Regions from separate parts of the Mesorhizobium sp. WSM2240 genome, predicted to be linked through region 3. Evidence: predicted binding sites of a transcription regulator. Region 3 holds the regulator's gene; each other region holds the start of a gene.
What was found. Region 3 encodes HrcA, which represses chaperone genes, less so after heat shock. Its sites were predicted from a motif close to GTTAGCACTCNCNNNNNGNGAGTGCTAAC; they were not measured.
Positions count from the first base shown of each region.

Region 1 (6,537 bases), 1.9 Mb from region 3:
GCAGAAGCGTCCGTTCGGCAATCGCCTTCACCATCCATCCGGCGAGCGGCGCGGCGACTATGCCGCCCACGATCAACCCCAGCACCGAACTTGCATGCGTCGACAACGCTCCCGCTTCCTGCCAGTGCCCGGTTACGAGCGCGAGGATAAAGGTGATGGACACGGCGAGCGTGATCAGGAACTCGGCGGCATTGACGGTGCCTATCACGTAACGGGGCGGCGCGCCGGCGCCGAGCAGGCCGGTCACGACCATCGGTCCCCATCCACCGCCGCCCGCCGCGTCGAGGAAGCCGCCGACGGTGCCCAGCGGAGCTATCAGTCTTCCCGGGACCGGATTGCTCGGAATCTTGCGAAACGACCGCAGGAACAGCCAGAGCCCGATCACGGCGAGATAGGTTGTGACGTAGGGCTTCACCATGTCGCCGTCGAATGAGGTCAGCACGAACGCGCCGAGGCAGCCGCCGAGGATGCCGAATGGCGCAAGCCGCCAGAACAGTTTCCAGTCGATGTTGCGGTGGTAGTGGTGCGCCGTCCCGGAAGCGGCCGTGGTGAACACTTCCGCCGCATGCACGGCAGCGGAGGCCTGCGCCGGCGGAACGCCGAAGGAGAGCAGCACGGTGGAGGAGATCGCGCCGTAGGCCATGCCGAGCGCGCCGTCGACCGCTTGGGCAAGAAAGCCGACTATGGCGAACAGAATGAATTCAGTCATTGAAAGTGCGCCATATGGCTTGTGAATTGGGCTTGCCCTTCCGCACTGTAGAGCACGCTGGCCACCTGTGGGCAAAGTACGATATTCCAGAGACGGCTGCCGGCTTGGCGGAAATATCGTGACGCCGTGCAAATTTTTGAAAAGCGAATCCTAGAGGCTCAAGGCAAAGGCAATTTCGCCGGATGGTTCGGGATTCGCCGTGCGCCATCGGTCGTGTTTGCTCATATGAAAAAGCGCCCCTCACAGCTTTTAGGTGCGGGGGGCGCCTTTTTGTCAAATTCGTTTCTTCGGATTTCTCTTCCGAAACTCCTCTGACATCGCGCTAACGCCGACCCCGGTCGTTGGTTCCAAAAAAATTTCGCAAGCGCCGAACTTTTTCCAACCGGGTTCGCCGCAAAGAAAAAGGGCGGCATCGCTGCCGCCCTTCCGAGATTTTCGAGATGCGTGGACCTTAGAAATCCATGCCGCCCATGCCGCCCATGCCGCCGCCGGGCATGCCGCCCGGCATGCCGCCAGCGGACTCCTTCTTCGGAGCCTCGGCGATCATGGCTTCGGTGGTGACCAGCAGGCCGGCGACCGAGGCCGCATCCTGGAGAGCCGTGCGAACGACCTTCATCGGATCGACGATACCCATGGCGATCATGTCGCCATACTCGCCGGTCTGGGCATTGAAGCCGTAGGTCACGCTCTTGTTGTCGAGGATCTTGCCGGCAACGATCGAGGCTTCGGCCCCGGCGTTAGCGGCGATCTGACGAGCCGGCGCCTGCAGTGCGCGCCGCACGATGTTGACGCCGGCTTGCTGGTCCGAGTTCACACCGGTCGCCTTGATGGCCAGTGAAGCGCGCAGAAGCGCTACACCGCCGCCAGCGACAATGCCTTCTTCAACGGCCGCACGCGTCGCGTTCAGCGCGTCGTCGACGCGGTCCTTCTTCTCCTTGACCTCGACTTCGGTCGCACCGCCGACGCGGATGACGGCAACGCCGCCGGCCAGCTTGGCGAGACGCTCCTGCAGCTTTTCACGGTCGTAGTCCGAGGTGGTCTCCTCGATCTGCTGCTTGATCTGGGCGACGCGGCCCTGGATCTCGGCCTTCTTGCCGGCGCCGTCGACGATGGTGGTGTTCTCCTTGGAGATCGACACCTTCTTGGCGCGGCCGAGCATGTTGAGGCCGACATTCTCAAGCTTGATGCCGAGGTCTTCGGAGATGACCTGGCCGCCTGTCAGGATGGCGATGTCTTCCAGCATGGCCTTGCGGCGATCGCCGAAGCCCGGAGCCTTGACGGCAGCGATCTTCAGGCCGCCACGCAGCTTGTTGACCACCAGCGTGGCCAGAGCCTCGCCCTCGACGTCCTCGGAGATGATGAGGAGCGGCTTGGAGGTCTGGACGACAGCCTCAAGGATCGGCAGCATCGCCTGGAGGTTGGACAGCTTCTTCTCGTGGAGCAGGATGTAGGCGTCTTCCAGGTCAGCAACCATCTTGTCAGGGTTGGTGACGAAGTAGGGGCTGAGGTAGCCGCGGTCGAACTGCATGCCTTCAACGACCTCGAGCTCGGTCTCGGCGGTCTTGGCTTCCTCGACGGTGATGACGCCTTCGTTGCCGACCTTCTGCATCGCCTTGGCGATCATTTCGCCGATGTCGGTCTCGCCGTTAGCGGAGATCGTGCCGACCTGTGCGACTTCCTCGGAAGTCTTGATCTTCTTGGTGTTCTTGTTGAGGAACGCCACTACCTCGGTCACGGCCAGATCGATGCCGCGCTTCAGGTCCATCGGGTTCATGCCGGCGGCAACGGCCTTGTGGCCTTCCTGCACGATCGACTGGGCGAGAACCGTGGCGGTCGTGGTGCCGTCGCCGGCGATGTCGTTGGTCTTCGAAGCGACTTCGCGGACCATCTGGGCGCCCATGTTCTCGAACTTGTCCTCAAGCTCGATTTCCTTGGCGACGGTGACGCCGTCCTTGGTGATGCGCGGGGCGCCGAACGACTTGTCGATGACGACGTTGCGGCCCTTGGGGCCGAGCGTCACCTTCACCGCATCGGCGAGGATGTTGACGCCGCGCAGCATGCGCTCGCGGGCGTCGCGGGAGAATTTTACGTCTTTAGCAGCCATTTTTTAGCTCCTGGGCTCAGTGCCCTTAAAGGTCTGTTGAAGAGGCGAACTGGTTTCGGCGATTCAGCCGATGATGCCCATGATGTCGGATTCCTTCATGATCAGAAGGTCTTCGCCATTGAGCTTCACTTCGGTGCCGGACCACTTGCCGAACAGGATGCGGTCGCCCGCCTTGACATCGAGCGGAACAAGCTTGCCCGCTTCGTCGCGCGCGCCGGAGCCGACGGCGATGATCTCGCCTTCCTGCGGCTTTTCCTTTGCGGTGTCGGGAATGATGATCCCGCCGGCGGTCTTCGCTTCGGACTCGACGCGGCGAACGACCACGCGGTCATGCAGCGGCCGGAAATTCGACTTTGCCATTTTTGGATGTCCCTGGTGCGGATGTTGAACGGTGCTCCGTTGCCGGAGCGGGGGTTAGCACTCATTGGAGGCGAGTGCTAACGTGGCGGTGAAATAGGCTCTCGGCAAATGCGAGTCAAGATGGGAGAGCAGCGGCGAGAAGCAAAGTTTTCGCGTGGCTGCGGCAGCGGAGGGGCGGTTTTGCGGCCCCTCCAAAGGTGAAAGCGTTTCCTGTGTTGCGGGCGGGCCGACAGGCGCAGTTTGGCTGCCAGCCGCTTGTTCCGCTGTCTCACAGCACGTCCGCCAGCACCGGCGGGCAGGTGAAGTCGGCAGGCAAGGGCTTGAACCGCAGCTGATTGAACGACCCTTCGGCGAAGAACATCGCGTGAAGATCGTCAGGACCGGCGCGCAGCAGGAAAAAAATCATGCTCATCGCCAGCGCCTGGGATCGCGGCGTGTCGGTGAGGCCGTCAGGCGACAGAGCGTCGCCGGTGAGCAGCGCCGAGAGCCGGTGCGCAAGGACGATGAGGCGCTCATAGGCCGCACCGCATTCGGGACTGAACTCGATGTCTTGTCTGCTCTTTCTGGTCATGTGTCGGTCTTTCCTTGTTTGAGGCCAAGCGGAAGCGTTCCCGCGCTTCATCTCGAAGCCGGGGTGTGGGGAGCGGCGCATGGCAGCGACGCCTAATCAATAGTTTAGTTGACGCGCTGCCATGCGCCGCCGGCGTTTTCTCCCCTGATCGCAGTCCGGCCCATCGCTCTGTCCCGGTATTTAAGGGACGGAGCGCGGGCGCTCAGGCGCGACCCGGGGCCGGAGAGACCCGCGCGACCCAGCGGGCATCGTCTCCGGCGCCACACTTGCCTGGATGCCGGTCGTGTACACCCGTCCCCACCAGCAAGCTGCCGGGAGTTAGTATGAGGGAGCGGCCGGATGTGTGAACAAACAGGAGGGTGAAGATTCCTGAAGAATCTTACATCCCATTGATCCGGAAGCAATATTTCTTCGTTTTGGCCGGAACGGGAGTGAATTCCATCCACAACGGAAGCTCGTGTGGCGGGTCAGGAGTACACGGAGAGGGGACCATGCGAAGCATGGTAGAGGGGCGAGAACGGCACCGCCAAACCGCCAACTTTGGCGATTTGCTGCAAACCCCTCAGCGCTGCGCCTCGGTCGCCATCCTGAGCGCCAGGCCGGCGAGCACCGTACCCATCAGCCAGCGCTGAACGACCAGCCAGAGCGGCCGTCCGGCCAGGAAAGCGGCGATTGAACCCGCCATGACCGCGATGATCGAATTGACGGTGACGCTGATAGTGATCTGCACCCCGCCGAGCACCAGCAGTTGCGCAAGAACGCTACCCTGCTCGGGGCTGATGAACTGCGGCAGCAGCGACAGATACATGACCGCCACCTTGGGGTTCAGGAGGTTGGTCATGAGCCCCATCATGAACAGTTTTCTGGCGCTATCCTTCGGCAGTTGCCGCACCTGGAACGGCGAACGGCCGCCCGGCCGCACCGCCTGCCAGGCAAGCCACAGGAGATAGAGCGCGCCGCCGAAGCGCAGCGCGTCATAGGCATAGGGCACGGCGAGCACCAATGCGGTGATGCCGAAGGCGGCGCAGAGGATGTAGAAGACGAAGCCCACCGCTACGCCGCCCAGAGAAACCAGCCCGGCTATCGGCCCCTGCGACAGCGAGCGCGAGATCAGGTAGATCATGTTGGGCCCGGGCGTCAGCACCATGCCCAGCGCAATCAGGGCGAAGGCTGCGAGATTCGTAAGCTCGGGCATGGAAAAATCCGGAACCGGGATTGCGGCGGGCGGATAGCCCAACCGCGCGGACCATGGTCCAGCTGCGCTCGATCCTCAAGTTCCTGGCGCGGAAAAGGATTGCGCCACGCCAGGATTGTCAAAGCCGTCGACGAAAAGCAAAACGCCCCACCGGAAGGGCGGGGCGTCGTCGTCCGCGGCTTGAAATTGCGCTATCCGACGATGCGCAGGTTCGAAAGTTCGTCGGCGATCTCCTTGAACTTTTCCGCGAGATTGCTGCCGGTGGCATTGTAAAACAGCTTCTTCGGCGTTCCATCCGCGTTTTTCTTGAAACGGGAGTCGGAGGCGCACTTGGTCAACGCCTCGATAGCCTTCTTCTCGCTCGCCACGCTGGTGCTCAAATCGAGCGAGACGGTCACCACGATGATGTTGCCTTGGTCGGGAGCCTTTGCGTTGGCGCAGACCATCTGCAACTGCTCGTCCATCGCCGCCTGATAGTTTGTGCTCGTATAGGTCGATTTGCCGACATTGCCAGACGTGTCCATGAACATGCGCGTGATGCCGGTGCCGTTGTATCCCTTGCCGGTATAGCCATAGGCCGCGTAGGTCGATCTAAGTCGGGCAAGATCATAGCCGCTGTTGTCGGATAGATCGCCATAGGTGTTTGCGCCATCGGTTAGCACGATGATGACCTTGTCATTGCCTTTCTCGATCTCGGGACGGCCTTCCGTGAAGGGCGCGCCGTGGGAGACCACGCGCCAACCCCACGCAGTTCCTTCCGGTACGTTGGTGTTGCCGCCCGGCTTCATGCTATCGATCGCGCCGAGGATCACCTTCTTGCCCTCGGCGGTCGTAACGTCGTGCAGGGGTGTTATGGGATTGGTGGTGCATGAGGAATTGGGTCCGTCGCCAGAATCCGGATTGGTGGACCCGAAAGGCTTGACCCGAAAGTATTTGCGCATGTCGGTCAGCCGGGAAACAGCGCCGGCGGTCGTGTAGGCCGTGTCGGCCCAGTCGGTCCACCAATTGTTCGAGTAGTAGAAATCGTCCGCATTGAGATCGGCGACGCCGTCACGGTCCAGATCGCGCCAAAGATGTTTGGGTTCGTCCGGAGCAAACATCGGCACGAACAGTGTGGCGGGATTGGAGCTTGTTGGCGTCGCGTCGTTGTTGTTGTAGGGAGCGGGTCGAGCCTCGATGCAACCCTGCCACGATGCAAACTGGCTTGTTATATAAGTATAGTCCCAGCTATACTGTCTGCACGTGCCGTTGCTCCACCATTTGACGCAATGACGCGAGCCGGGAACCTCTTCCCGTCCGGTTTCCGCGATTATATCGGCGTAAAGGCTGAAGCGGGTGAGCGGCTGGTCTTTTGTTTCACCCCAGCCCACGCCACGCTTGTACCAGACGTCGCCGACCTTTTCGGCGTATTTGTTCGGGTCCCTGGCGGCGGTCATAGTTGACCAGTCGAAATTTTCGTGATGGACGGGCGAAATGCCCTTCGTGTCCATCCAGGGCTCAGCATCGTTATCGGGAGCGATGTTGACCGAGGCGGCAAACGGCACCAGCCCGAACTGGACCGGCTTCGGCACCTGCTTCATCATGGCGGCCTGATTGGC
Region 1 covers NZ_CP159253.1:1,833,911-1,840,447, forward strand. The annotation lists gene ABVK50_RS08800 (sulfite exporter TauE/SafE family protein) at 1-709, opposite strand, end outside; gene groL (chaperonin GroEL) at 1,161-2,813, opposite strand; gene groES (co-chaperone GroES) at 2,877-3,173, opposite strand; gene ABVK50_RS08815 (hypothetical protein) at 3,442-3,744, opposite strand; gene ABVK50_RS08820 (LysE family translocator) at 4,307-4,939, opposite strand; gene ABVK50_RS08825 (pilus assembly protein TadG-related protein) at 5,131-6,537, opposite strand, start outside.
Region 1: groES (co-chaperone GroES) is a predicted target of HrcA. The motif match lies at 3,227-3,255, and genes of this name have one in related genera.

Region 2 (6,537 bases), 1.9 Mb from region 3:
TGACGGCGCCATCGATCGAGGGCCCATGGTCGGATCCGGTCTATATCAATTCGAGCGGCTTCGACCCGTCGCTCTTCCATGACGACGACGGCAGGAAGTGGTTCCTCAACATGGTCTGGAACCATGTCTCCACCGGCGTCGGCGGCAGCCCCAAGCATCCATCCTTTGCCGGGATACTTCTGCAGGAGTACGATCCGGCGGGCAAGAAGCTCGTCGGGCCGGTCAGGAACATCTTTGCCGGCAGCCCGCACGGGCTGGTCGAGGGGCCGCATCTCTGGAAGCGCAACGGCTGGTATTATCTGACCACCGCCGAAGGCGGCACCGGCTACGGCCATGCCGTCACCATGGCCCGCTCGCGTGACATTGGCGGCCCGTATGAGCTTCACCCCGACACGCACGTCATCACCTCCAAGGACGCGCCGACAGCCGTGCTGCAGCGCGCCGGCCACGGTCAGATCGTCGAGACGCCGGACGGCGCGGTCTATCACACGCATCTCTGCTCGCGGCCTTTGCCGGGACTGCGGCGCTCGCCGCTCGGCCGCGAGACGGCTATACAGAAATGCGCCTGGGGTGAGGACGGCTGGCTGCGGCTCGAGAAGGGCGGACCCGTGCCGGAGGTCGAGGTGCCGGCGCCCGCTGCGGCTTTGCGCAAGCCACGCCCTGAGACGATTCGCCATGATTTCGACGGCGCAGAGCTGCCGCTCGATTTTCAGTGGCTGCGAACGCCTTATCCCGAGCGGCTTTTCTCGCTATCCGGAAAGTCCGGCGCTCTACGCCTCTTCGGGCGCGAATCGATCGGCAGTTGGTACGAGCAGGCGCTGGTCGCCCGGCGGCAGGAAGATTTCTCCTTCCGCGCCGAAACCGAACTCGCCTTTGCGCCGGAGAGTTTCCAGCAGGCGGCCGGGCTGACGCATTATTATAACCGCCACAAGTTCCATTTCCTGGCCGTCACGCATGACGCAAGCCGCGGCCGCGTGCTCACCATCCTGTCCTGCCCCGGCGACTGGCCGAACGGCAAGCTGGACTTTCCGCTCGCCGAGCCGCTGCCGCTCCGCGGAGAGCGTCCGATCGGTCTCGCCGCGGAAGTGGCAGGCGACACCTTGCAGTTCTGGTATCGGGAAGGCGGCGATTGGACGAAGGCAGGACCGGTGCTGGACGCCAGCGTCATTTCCGACGAGGGCGGCCGCGGCGAGCATGGCTCCTTCACCGGCGCCTTCGTCGGCATGGCCGCTTTCGACACGAGCGGCTCCGGCATGCCAGCCGATTTTGAATATTTCAGCTACATCAGGCGCGAGGAGTGAGGTGACGGTCTGGCCACTCGCGGACTTTGCGCATCAAGGGATAATGGTCGACGCGGGCGGGTTGGGCCGGAGGACGGCAAGCCTCTCATCGAGGCAGCGGATAGGTCTGCGGCGACTTGCGATACGCCTCTTCGCATTGGGGCGAGCAAAACCACGGGCCGTCCGGGGCAGCCCGCCGATACGATGCATAAGGAGCATGCATCTTGCACACCGGATCGATCCAGGCCGGGTCTGGCGACGGGGCAAGCTCGATCTCGTAAAGAGGGACTTCATCGGCTACCGATCTAAGCGCCATTTTTCCGAGATCACGCACCACGATTCCTTTGGCGGCAGCCGTCTCGGCAATTGGTTGAGTAGCAAGCAATTGACCGGGGGCTGCAAGCGCGGCGATGCGCGCTGCTATGTTGACGGTCGATCCGAATATATCACTTCCCCTGCGGATGACCTGCCCATGGTTCAGCCCTGCACGCGTTAGCGGCAGGCGCGGCTCTTTTCGGCATGCCTGCAACAGTGTCCCGAGAACCTGGATCGCGATTTCCGGCTCGGGAAACGAGAGCATCGCCTCATCGCCGATCCATTTGATCGGCGGTTCATATCCGTCCAGGGCTTCGCGGACCATTTTCTCGAAAATGTCGAGCACGTCTATCGCGGCTGCGTCTCCGTAGACGTCCGCAATGGCGCTGAATCCGGCAAGATCTATGAATGCGACAGTAGCCGCCGCGCCGGCGGAACTCTGTGTCGGGCTCGCATGGCGTTCCATCGAGATTGCTTAACGCCGATCGCATCGAGTTTCAAATGCAGCCGTCAAGGCGAACTGGCGCTGATCCCAGCCGCTGGGGGAACATTGCTGCAGACCAGCTCCGCATTCTTATAACCTCAATGCAGGTCCACGCCCGCTGCGGGCGTGGACCTGCGCCGTACTAGAAGTCCATACCCGGGCCGCCCGGCATGGCCGGAGCGGGCGTTTCCTTCTTCGGCTTCTCGGCAACCATGGCCTCGGTGGTCACCAGCAGGCCGGCGACCGACGCGGCGTCCTGGAGCGCGGTGCGCACGACCTTGGCCGGGTCGATCACGCCCTGGCCGTAGAGATCGCCGAACTCGTTGGTCTGGGCGTTCCAACCATAGCCGAAGTCGGCGTTTTCGCGCAGCCTGCCGACGATGATCGAGCCCTCGGCGCCAGCATTCTCGGCGATCTGGCGCACCGGCCACTCGATCGCCTTGCGTACGATTTCGACGCCGGTCTTCTGGTCGGGATTGTCGACCTGCACCGTCTCGAGCGCCTTGGCGGCCCTGAGCAGCGCCACGCCGCCGCCGGGCAGGATGCCTTCCTCGACCGCCGCGCGCGTCGCATGCAACGCGTCGTCGACTCTGTCCTTGCGCTCCTTGACCTCGACCTCGGTCGAGCCGCCGACGCGGATGACGGCCACGCCGCCTGCAAGCTTGGCCAACCGCTCCTGCAGCTTCTCGCGGTCGTAGTCAGAGGTGGTCTCCTCGATCTGCGCCTTGATCTGCGTGACGCGGCCCTGGATCTCGTCCTTGCGGCCGGCGCCGTCGACGATTGTGGTGTTCTCCTTCTCGATCACAACCTTCTTGGCCCTGCCGAGCATCTCCAACGTCACATTCTCGAGCTTGATGCCGAGATCTTCGCTGATCGCGGTGCCGCCGGTCAGGATCGCGATATCTTCCAGCATGGCCTTGCGGCGGTCGCCGAAACCCGGCGCCTTGACCGCCGCGACCTTGAGCCCGCCGCGCAGCTTGTTGACCACCAGCGTGGCGAGAGCCTCGCCCTCGACGTCCTCGGCGATGATCAGCAGCGGCTTGGCCGACTGGACCACGGCTTCCAGCACAGGCAGCATGGCCTGCAGGTTGGAGAGCTTCTTCTCATGGATCAGCACATAAGGTTCATCCAGCTCGACCCGCATCTTGTCCTGGTTGGTGATGAAATAGGGCGAGAGATAGCCGCGGTCGAACTGCATGCCTTCGACGACTTCGAGTTCGGTCTCGGCGGTCTTGGCTTCCTCGACGGTGATGACGCCTTCATTGCCGACCTTCTGCATGGCCTCGGCGAGGAAGCGGCCGATCTCGGCGTCGCCATTGGCCGAGATGGTGCCGACCTGCGCGATCTCGTCATTGTTGGTGACTTTGCGGGCGTTGGCCTTCAGCTCGGCAACGACCGCTTCCACGGCCTTGTCGATGCCGCGCTTCAGGTCCATCGGGTTCATGCCCGACGCCACCGCTTTGGCGCCTTCCTTGACGATGGCCTGGGCGAGCACGGTCGCTGTCGTGGTGCCGTCGCCGGCGATGTCGCTGGTCTTGGAGGCGACTTCGCGCACCATCTGCGCGCCCATGTTCTCGAACTTGTCCTCGAGCTCGATTTCCTTGGCGACGGTGACGCCGTCCTTGGTGATGCGCGGGGCGCCGAACGATTTGTCGAGAATGACGTTGCGGCCCTTGGGGCCGAGCGTCACCTTCACCGCATTGGCGAGGATGTCGACGCCGCGCAGCATCTTCTCGCGAGCGTCGGTGTGGAACTTCACTTCCTTGGCAGCCATTGGATCACTCCTTCGAATAGGCAGCTTTCATTGACTGGTGGTTCGCCGTCAGAACCCGTCAGGCGGCGTTCTTCAGTTCGGCGGTGTTCTCGATCACGCCCATCACGTCGCTTTCCTTCATGATGAGCAGATCCTCGCCGTTCAGCTTGATCTCGGTGCCGGACCATTTGCCGAACAGGATACGGTCTCCGACCTTGACGTCGAGCGGCTGAAGCTGGCCGGCTTCGTTGCGCGCGCCGGGTCCGGTGGCGATGACTTCGCCCTCCTGCGGCTTCTCCTTGGCGGTGTCGGGGATGATGATGCCTCCGGCCGTTTTCTCGTCGACCTCGACGCGGCGAACCAGAATACGGTCATGCAATGGACGGAACGTCATGTTGCTCTCCTCATGGACAAACAGATTTGAGGTCCCTGCGCACCGGGCCGGCAATATCGGGCGGCGCGGGGAGCCGCGACCCTTGTTGAGGCGCCGCGCGATTATCGAGCTAGTTTGGAAATTTCAGCTTTCAAGAGGCTCCGGCAAAAATTTTGGCACTCGCGACCGACGAGTGCTAACTCGCCGTGAACCCGTGGCAGTCCGGGGCCAGATTGAAGGCACGCAGGCCAACACCGCAGTTGCGCTATCGTCATCCATCTGTTACGTCCTCCTTAATCTAATTAATCTGGATTTGTGGATACATGGATAAAAAGGCAGCGCTCGCCAGCCTCTCCGCGCTGGGCCAGGATACGAGGCTCGAAGTATTCCGGTTGCTGGTGCGCGCTGGCACCGAAGGTATGCCGGCCGGCGAGGTCGCAACCTCCCTCGGTGCGGTGCAGAACACCATGTCGGCGCATTTGAAAGTGCTCGATCACGCCGGCCTGGTGCGCGCCGAACGCGACGGTCGCACCGTACGCTACGTCGCCGACATGACCGGCTTCCGCGATCTTTTGGCCTACCTGATGGAAGATTGCTGCAATGGTTCGCCGGAGCTCTGCCAGCCAGTGATCCAGGCCGTCACCTGCAATTGCTAGGGAGATTTTCGCCGATGAGCGACCAGCTTTTCAACGTATTGTTTCTCTGCACCGGGAATTCGGCCAGGTCCATTCTCGCCGAGGCGATCCTGAACCGCGTGGGGCAGGGCCGTTTCCGGGCGTTCTCGGCCGGTTCGCAGCCGAAAGGCGAGGTGCATCCCTACGCCCTCCAACTTCTCACGAGCCTCAACCATGATGCTTCCTTTGCCCGCTCGAAAAGCTGGGAAGAGTTTGCCGCCCGGGGCGCGCCGGAGATGAACTTCGTCTTCACCGTCTGCGACAATGCGGCGAACGAGGCCTGCCCGGTGTGGCCGGGGCAGCCGATGACAGCGCATTGGGGCGTGCCGGACCCCGCGGCGGTCGACGGCACCGAGGCGGAAAAGCACCTCGCCTTCGCCGACGCATACCGCATGCTCAACAACCGGATCTCGATCTTCACCAACCTGCCGATGGCCAGGCTGGACCGGCTCTCGCTGCAGAAGCGGCTGGACGAGATCGGGCGCAATCTGCCCGAGGCCGGCTGACCCGAGGAATACGAAATGACAGACCGCACTTTCGACACCGCCGAGCGTACGCCGGCCGGCATCGGCTTCTTCGAAAAATACCTGACGCTCTGGGTCGCGCTTTGCATAGTTGCCGGCATAGCGCTCGGCCACATCCTGCCGGGGGCGTTCCGCGTAATCGCCGCGGCTGAAGTGGCCAAGGTCAACATACCGGTGGCGGTGCTCATCTGGCTGATGATCGTCCCGATGCTGCTGCGCGTCGATTTCGGCTCGCTTGCCCGGGTCGGCACATATTGGCGCGGCATCGGCGTAACGCTATTCGTCAACTGGGCGGTGAAGCCGTTCTCGATGGCGCTGCTCGGCTGGCTCTTCATAGGCTGGCTGTTCCGGCCCTGGCTGCCCGGCGACCAGATCGATTCCTATATTGCCGGCCTGATCATCCTGGCGGCGGCGCCCTGTACGGCGATGGTGTTCGTGTGGTCGAACCTGACCAGGGGAGAGCCGAATTTCACGCTGTCGCAGGTTGCGCTCAACGACGCGATCATGATCGTCGCCTTCGCGCCGATCGTTGGACTGCTCCTCGGGCTGTCGGCGATCACCGTGCCTTGGGATACGCTCGTGCTATCGGTCGTCCTCTACATCCTCATTCCGGTAATCGTAGCACAGGTAGTCCGCCGCCGCGTACTCGCGAGCGGGGGCGAGGGCGCGCTGAACAGCCTGCTCGCTGCCATGCAGCCGCTGTCCCTGGTATCGCTGCTGGCGACGCTCGTGCTCTTGTTCGGGTTCCAGGGCGAGCAGATCATCGCCCAGCCGATGGTGATCGCGCTGCTTGCCGTGCCTATCCTGATCCAGGTCTATTTCAATTCGGGGCTTGCCTACCTCCTGAACCGCATTTCGGGTGAACGGCATTGCGTCGCCGGGCCGTCGGCCCTCATCGGCGCATCCAACTTCTTCGAGCTCGCAGTAGCCGCGGCGATCGTATTGTTCGGGTTGAATTCGGGGGCGGCTCTCGCCACTGTGGTCGGCGTGCTGATCGAGGTGCCGGTCATGCTGTCCGTGGTGTGGATCGTCAACCGCAGCAAGGGCTGGTACGAGAGCGGCCCCGCTGTGCGCCGCGCAACGCCGATTGAAGGGCCTGCCGAATGACCGTCACTATCTATCACAATCCGGCCT
Region 2 covers NZ_CP159253.1:1,798,632-1,805,168, forward strand. The annotation lists gene ABVK50_RS08645 (glycoside hydrolase family 43 protein) at 1-1,301, shown strand, start outside; gene ABVK50_RS08650 (adenylate/guanylate cyclase domain-containing protein) at 1,387-2,061, opposite strand; gene groL (chaperonin GroEL) at 2,222-3,853, opposite strand; gene ABVK50_RS08660 (co-chaperone GroES) at 3,912-4,226, opposite strand; gene ABVK50_RS08665 (helix-turn-helix transcriptional regulator) at 4,529-4,861, shown strand; gene ABVK50_RS08670 (arsenate reductase ArsC) at 4,876-5,385, shown strand; gene arsB (ACR3 family arsenite efflux transporter) at 5,446-6,510, shown strand; gene arsC (arsenate reductase (glutaredoxin)) at 6,507-6,537, shown strand, end outside.
Region 2: ABVK50_RS08660 (co-chaperone GroES) is a predicted target of HrcA. The motif match lies at 4,378-4,406, and genes of this name have one in related genera.

Region 3 (6,537 bases):
CCGCTCTCGATGAAGCGGCCATGCGCGCCGGGGCCGACGCCGACATATTCGCCGTAGCGCCAGTAGGTGAGGTTGTGCCGGCTTTCCGCGCCCGGTTTTGCGTGATTTGAAATCTCGTAGGCCGGCAGACCGTGCGCCGCCGTCACCTCCTGCGTCACCGCATAGAGTTCGGCGGCGTGGTCGCCGTCCGGGATCGCGAATTTTCCCGCCGCATAGAGCGTGTGGAAGCGCGTGCCTTCCTCGATCGTCAGCTGGTAGAGCGACAGATGGTCGGCGGCGTGGCCGATCGCCTGCTCGAGTTCGGAGCCCCAGGCTTCCGGCGTCTGGCCAGGCCTCGCATAAATCAGATCGAAGGACAGCCGCGGAAAGATTTCCCGCGCGAGTCTGATCGCGTGCAGCGCTTCCGGGACATTGTGCAGTCGCCCGAGAAACCTGAGATCGGCATCGTTCAGCGCCTGCACGCCGAGCGAAACCCGGTTGACGCCGGCTGCACGATAGCCGCGGAAGCGCTCGGCCTCGACCGACGATGGATTCGCTTCGAGCGTGATCTCGATGCCGTCCGGCACGGTCCAGTGCTTCGCTACCGATTCCAGCACGGCGGCCACCGTCTCGGGCTTCATCAGCGACGGCGTTCCGCCGCCGAGGAATATGCTGGTCACCTCGCGCGGCCCGGTGCGGGCGCGCATCGTCTTCAGTTCTATGTCGAAGGCGCGTGCGAAGCGCTCCTGGTCCACCGGCTGGTGGCGGACATGGCTGTTGAAGTCGCAGTAGGGGCATTTGGCCGCGCAGAACGGCCAATGGACATAGACGCCGAAACCCGGATCGCGGCCCGTCAACGCGCTCTCCGTCACGCCGCGCCGAGCATGCGCTGAGCGAATTTCTGGAAGGCGCGGGCGCGGTGCGACAGCGCCTCGGCCTGGCCCGGCTTCCAGCCGTGCTTCTGTTCGGCGTCCATCTCGCCGAAGGTCTTGTCGTAGCCGTTCGGCTGGAATACCGGATCGTAGCCGAAACCCTTGTCGCCGCGCGGCGGCCACACCAGCGTGCCTTCCGCCTCGCCGCGGAAATACTCGGCATGGCCGTCCGGCCAGGCGAGGCAGATCACGGCGACGAACTTGCCGGTGCGGCGTGCGGGATCGGACGCGCCCACTTCATGCAGTGCGATTTCGGTGCGTTGCATGGCGATTGCGAAGTCGCGCCCCCCTTCGGGGGTTTCGGCCCAGTTGGCGGTGTAGATTCCGGGCTGCCCGTCCAGCGCGTCGACGCAGAGCCCGGAATCGTCGGAGAGCGCCGGCAGGCCGGTCGCCTTGGCTGCCGCGAAAGCTTTGATGTAGGCATTCTCCTCGAAAGTCGTGCCGGTTTCGTCCGGCTCGGGCAGTCCAAGTTCCGCAGCCGACTTGGCCTCGAAGCCGAACGGCGCCATCAGTTGGGCGAATTCGCGCAGCTTTCCGTCGTTATGGCTCGCGACGACGATTTTTTTGTCTTCCAGCGGCCGCATCACATTCCCCAGATTCTCGGCTCGGCGAATTCCAGCGAATTGCCGGATGGATCGCGGAAATAGATTGAGCGGCCGCCATTCGGCCACTCGAAATCGGCTTCGATATCGATATTCCGCGCCCCGAGATGCGCTTTCCACCGCGCGATCTCCTCCGCAGTCGCGGCAAAGCAGAGATGCCCCTGGCCAACCGTGCCGTGCGGCGGCACCGGTAGTTTCGCATCCGGCGGCGGCGCCTGCCGCGTCGCCTCGGCGTTGAACAGCAGAAGCACGCCCGTCCCGCAGCGGAAGAAGACGTGGCGGCCCTCCACCTTGGCAATCACCTCCAGCCCCAGCACCTCGCCGTAAAACGCCTCCGCCGCATCGAGGTCGGCGACGTAAAGCGCGGATTCGAGGACTGCGGAGGGGGTCATGATTGCCTCTATGCCACCGCCATCTGCTGCAGGCTGACCAGCCGCGAAATGCCCTTCTTGGCCAGAGCCATCAGCGCCGCGAATTCTTCCTCGGTGAAGGGCACGCCCTCGGCCGTGCCCTGGATTTCGACGATGCCGCCCTTGCCGGTCATGACGAAATTGGCGTCGGTGCCGGCCGACGAATCCTCGAGATAATCGAGATCGAGCACCGGCTGGCCGTCATAGATGCCGCAGGAGATCGCGGCGACATGGTCCTTCAGCACTTTCGACACGCTTGTCATCTGGCGCGCCTCCATCCAGCGCAGGCAGTCGTGCAGCGCCACCCAGCCGCCGGTGATCGCCGCCGTTCGCGTGCCGCCATCTGCCTGGATCACATCGCAGTCGACGGTGATCTGCATTTCGCCGAGCGCCTCCAGATCGACGACGGCGCGCAAGGATCGCCCGATCAGACGCTGGATTTCCAGCGTGCGCCCGCCCTGCTTGCCGGCCGAGGCCTCACGGCGCATGCGCTCGCCGGTCGAGCGCGGCAGCATGCCGTATTCCGCCGTCACCCAGCCCTTGCCGGAATTGCGCATCCAGCCCGGCACGCGCTCCTCCAGGCTCGCCGTGCACAATACGTGCGTGTCGCCGAATTTCACCAGGCACGAGCCTTCGGCGTGCTTGGAAACGTTGCGCTCGAAGGAAATTGCGCGCATTTCGTCATATTGGCGTTTTGAGGGGCGCATCAGGCACTTTCTTCTCGAATTCGAAAACGGAGGCCGGCTTTGAGCGGTCTCTTTGCCGGCGGCTTGTAACCCCTGTGAGTCGCCTGCGCAAAGGAAAACCGGCCGGCCGCGGCGCAAGGTTGTGTTCGCGCCGGCCACGTCTATATTTTGGGCTGAGGTGTGGAGACCCGATGACCAAACCGGTTCTGGATCAGAATCTGCAATCGCTTGACACGCGTTCCCGCGAAATCTTCCGGCGCATCGTCGATTCCTATCTTCTCGACGGCGAGCCGGTTGGTTCGCGCAACCTGTCGCGCATGCTGCCTTCGTCGCTGTCGCCGGCCACCGTGCGCAATGTGATGAGCGATCTCGAACATCTCGGACTCGTCTATGCGCCGCATATTTCGGCCGGCCGCCTGCCTACCCAGAAGGGGCTGCGCTTCTTCGTCGACGCCTTCATGGAGCTCGGCGACCTGTCGGACGAAGAGCGCCGCTCCATCGAGGCGCAGCTCAAGGCTTCCGGCAGCGGCGCCACGCTGGAGCACATGCTGACCGAAGCCAGCCAGATGCTGTCCGGCATGTCGCGCGGCGCCGGCCTCGTGCTCGCCGCCAAGAACGAAGTGCCGCTGAAGCATATCGAGTTCATCCAGCTCGAGCCCGAGCGCGCCTTGGCAATCATGGTCACGCAGAACGGCGACGTCGAAAACCGCGTGGTCGAGTTGCCGGCCGGCGTCACCAACTCGCAGCTTCACGAAGCTTCGAACTTCCTCAACGCTCATATACGCGGCCGCACGCTTGCAGAGGCTCGGGCGGAGATTGCGCGTCTCAAGGAGGAGACAAGGGCCGCCCTGGACACGCTATCGCAGGACCTGGTGGAAAAGGGTCTTGCCATCTGGGCCGGTTCCGAAAGCGGGCTGCCTTCGCGACTGATCGTGCGCGGCCGCGCCAATCTTCTGGAAAACGTCACCGCCCAGGCCGACCTCGAACTGCTCCGGCATCTTTTCGAGGATCTCGAGACCAAGGAGGGCATGGTTCAGCTCCTCGACCTCGCGGAGGCAGGCTCCGGCGTGCGCATCTTCATCGGTTCCGAGAATAAGCTGTTTTCGCTGTCCGGCTCCTCGCTGGTGGTCGCGCCCTACCGCGACAAGGACGCCCGCGTCGTCGGCGCGCTCGGCGTCATCGGCCCGACCAGGCTGAACTACGCCCGCATCGTGCCGATGGTCGACTACACCGCCCAGCTCATCTCGCGCATGCTGCGTTGAGCCGCTCTGGCGGCCCCGGTGGCGGCCTTCACGCATTCGGTGTAAGCTTGGAGCTTGAGCAAAGGGGGTCCGCCATGGCGCTCGAACAGATCAAGGCCCAGATCAGTCTGCTTTTGGAAGGGATGGTCAACCAGCCCGCCGACGATCATGAAGTGCGTGAGCAATTGCGCGAAAAGCTCAACGAATTGCGCGCCATGGGCATGCCGCTGCCGGACGACCTCGTGGCGCTGGAAAAAAGTCTCGACGAGGGCCTATACGCCGGCGGCAACTAAGCGTGCCATCACCGTCATCATGAGAGCCGCGCACGGTTGCGCCAAGCCATGGAAGCTGCTGCCGTATTCCCGCAGCGGCGCGCCTGTGCGATAGGGGCGCGACACCAATGAGACTCAACCCATGACCCTTGCCGGCTTTCTCGCTTATAGCCTTGCGCTCGCCATTGCCGCCGCCATTCCCGGGCCGGGTGTCACCGCGCTCGTCGCCCGCGCGCTCGGCTCCGGCTTCCGTTCGGCGCTGGCAATGTCGTTCGGGCTGGTCGTCGGCGATTTGACCTATCTTACCGCCGTCGTGCTCGGCCTGGCGCTGGTGGCCCAGACCTTCGGCACCGTGTTCCTGGTCATCAAGTGGCTCGGCGTCGCCTATCTCGCCTGGCTGGCCTGGAGCTTCTGGAAGAGCGGCATCACGCCGGAAAACGTCGAGGCGCGGAAGGGCAAAGGCGGGCTCGCGGCCAGCTTTCTCGCCGGGCTCGCCGTCACGCTCGGCAACCCCAAGACTATGATCTTCTATCTGGCGCTGACGCCGACGCTGGTCGACCTGCGCACCATCACTTTCGCCGATTACGCGATCCTGGCTGCGTTGACCGTGGTGGTGCTGCTCGTCGTGCTGGTGCCCTATCTGGCGCTTGCCGCCAAGGCGCGCTGGTTCCTGAAGACGCCGCGCGCGCTGAAGGCGCTGAACCGCACGGCGGCTGCCTTCATGGCGGGCGCGGCGCTCGCCATCGCGTCTCGCCAGTAGGCTCGTCGCGCCAAACGATTCTGCGAGCAGCCCGTTTTCAGAAACCGTTTTCCGCGCGAAAGACCATTTCAGCATGCCGCCCACTCGGTTTTTCCGGGACGCAGGACTATCCTGCGCGGTGAAAATCCAGCGGGAGCGAAATCGATGAACAAGCCGGCCACCTCGACGCGCGTACCGGGTCGCGGGCGCATCTTCAATTCCATCACCGAAACGATCGGCGATACGCCGCTGATCAGGCTGGACAAGTTCGCGAGCGAAAAGGGAATCGTCGCCAATCTTCTCGCCAAGCTCGAATTCTTCAATCCGATCGCCAGCGTCAAGGACCGCATCGGCGTGGCGATGATCGAGGCGCTGGAAGCCGCCGGCACCATCTCCCCCGGCAAGAACACGCTGATCGAGCCGACATCGGGCAATACCGGCATAGCGCTTGCCTTCGCCGCCGCGGCCAAGGGCTACAAGCTGATCCTGACCATGCCGGAAACCATGTCGATCGAGCGCCGCAAGATGCTGGCGCTCCTTGGCGCGGAACTGGTGCTGACTGAAGGGGCGAAGGGCATGAAGGGCGCCATCGCCAAAGCCGAGGAACTGGTGCAGACCATTCCCGGCGCGGTCATTCCGCAGCAGTTCGAGAATCCCGCGAACCCCGAGATCCATCGCACCACCACGGCCGAGGAGATCTGGAACGACACCCAGGGCGCCGTCGACATTTTCATCTCCGGCATCGGCACCGGCGGCACCATCACCGGCGTCGGCCAGGTCATCAAGAAGCGCAAGCCATCGCTGCATGTCGTGGCTGTCGAGCCCGAAGCCTCCCCGGTGCTGTCGGGCGGCCAGCCAGGCCCGCACAAGATCCAGGGCATCGGCGCCGGCTTCGCGCCCAAAATTCTCGACACGACCATCTATGACGAGATCGTCCAGTCCTCCAACGAGGACGCCATCGCCAACGCCCGTCTCGTCGCCCGCCTGGAAGGCGTGCCGGTCGGCATCTCGTCCGGCGCGGCCCTCCAGGCTGCGATCGTGGTCGGCTCGCGGCCGGAAAACGCCGGCAAGAACATGGTCGTAGTCATCCCCTCCTTCGCCGAGCGCTATCTCTCGACGATCCTGTTTGAAGGGCTTGGCGGTTAAGGAGGTCTATCCCTCCCCCTGCGGGGAGGGTGTCGGCGTAGCCGACGGGTGGGGGTGGAGACGAAATGCTCATTCTTCCTGTCCTGTCATCTGCAGGCGAGGAAGCGCCCCGCCAATAAACCCTTTGCATTTCCGCCCCAGCCGCTAAAACAGTCTTCCCAGCCCGCGCCGCCGCCAGACGGCGCGATCCATGAAAAGACTGTCCGGGAGGAACCGCATGCTCAATCTGAAAACCAGGATGCTTGCTGTCGGCGCCGTTGCGCTGTCGCTCGGCTTTGGCGCTGTGTCGGCCAAGGCGCAGGAATTCATCAACGTGCTCACCGGCGGCACTTCCGGCGTCTATTATCCGCTCGGCGTCGCGCTGTCGGAGATCTACGGCAAAGGCATCGAAGGCGCGCGCACCCAGGTTCAGGCCACCAAAGCGTCGGTCGAGAACCTGAACCTCCTGCAGCAGGGCAAAGGCGAGATCGCGTTTGCGCTCGGCGATTCGGTGAAGCTCGCCGCCGAGGGCAACACCGAGGCCGGCTTCC
Region 3 covers NZ_CP159253.1:5,595,041-5,601,577, forward strand. The annotation lists gene hemW (radical SAM family heme chaperone HemW) at 1-836, opposite strand, end outside; gene rdgB (RdgB/HAM1 family non-canonical purine NTP pyrophosphatase) at 848-1,495, opposite strand; gene ABVK50_RS27865 (VOC family protein) at 1,495-1,905, opposite strand; gene rph (ribonuclease PH) at 1,914-2,630, opposite strand; gene hrcA (heat-inducible transcriptional repressor HrcA) at 2,801-3,871, shown strand; gene ABVK50_RS27880 (hypothetical protein) at 3,946-4,143, shown strand; gene ABVK50_RS27885 (LysE family translocator) at 4,265-4,882, shown strand; gene cysK (cysteine synthase A) at 5,027-6,007, shown strand; gene ABVK50_RS27895 (TAXI family TRAP transporter solute-binding subunit) at 6,225-6,537, shown strand, end outside.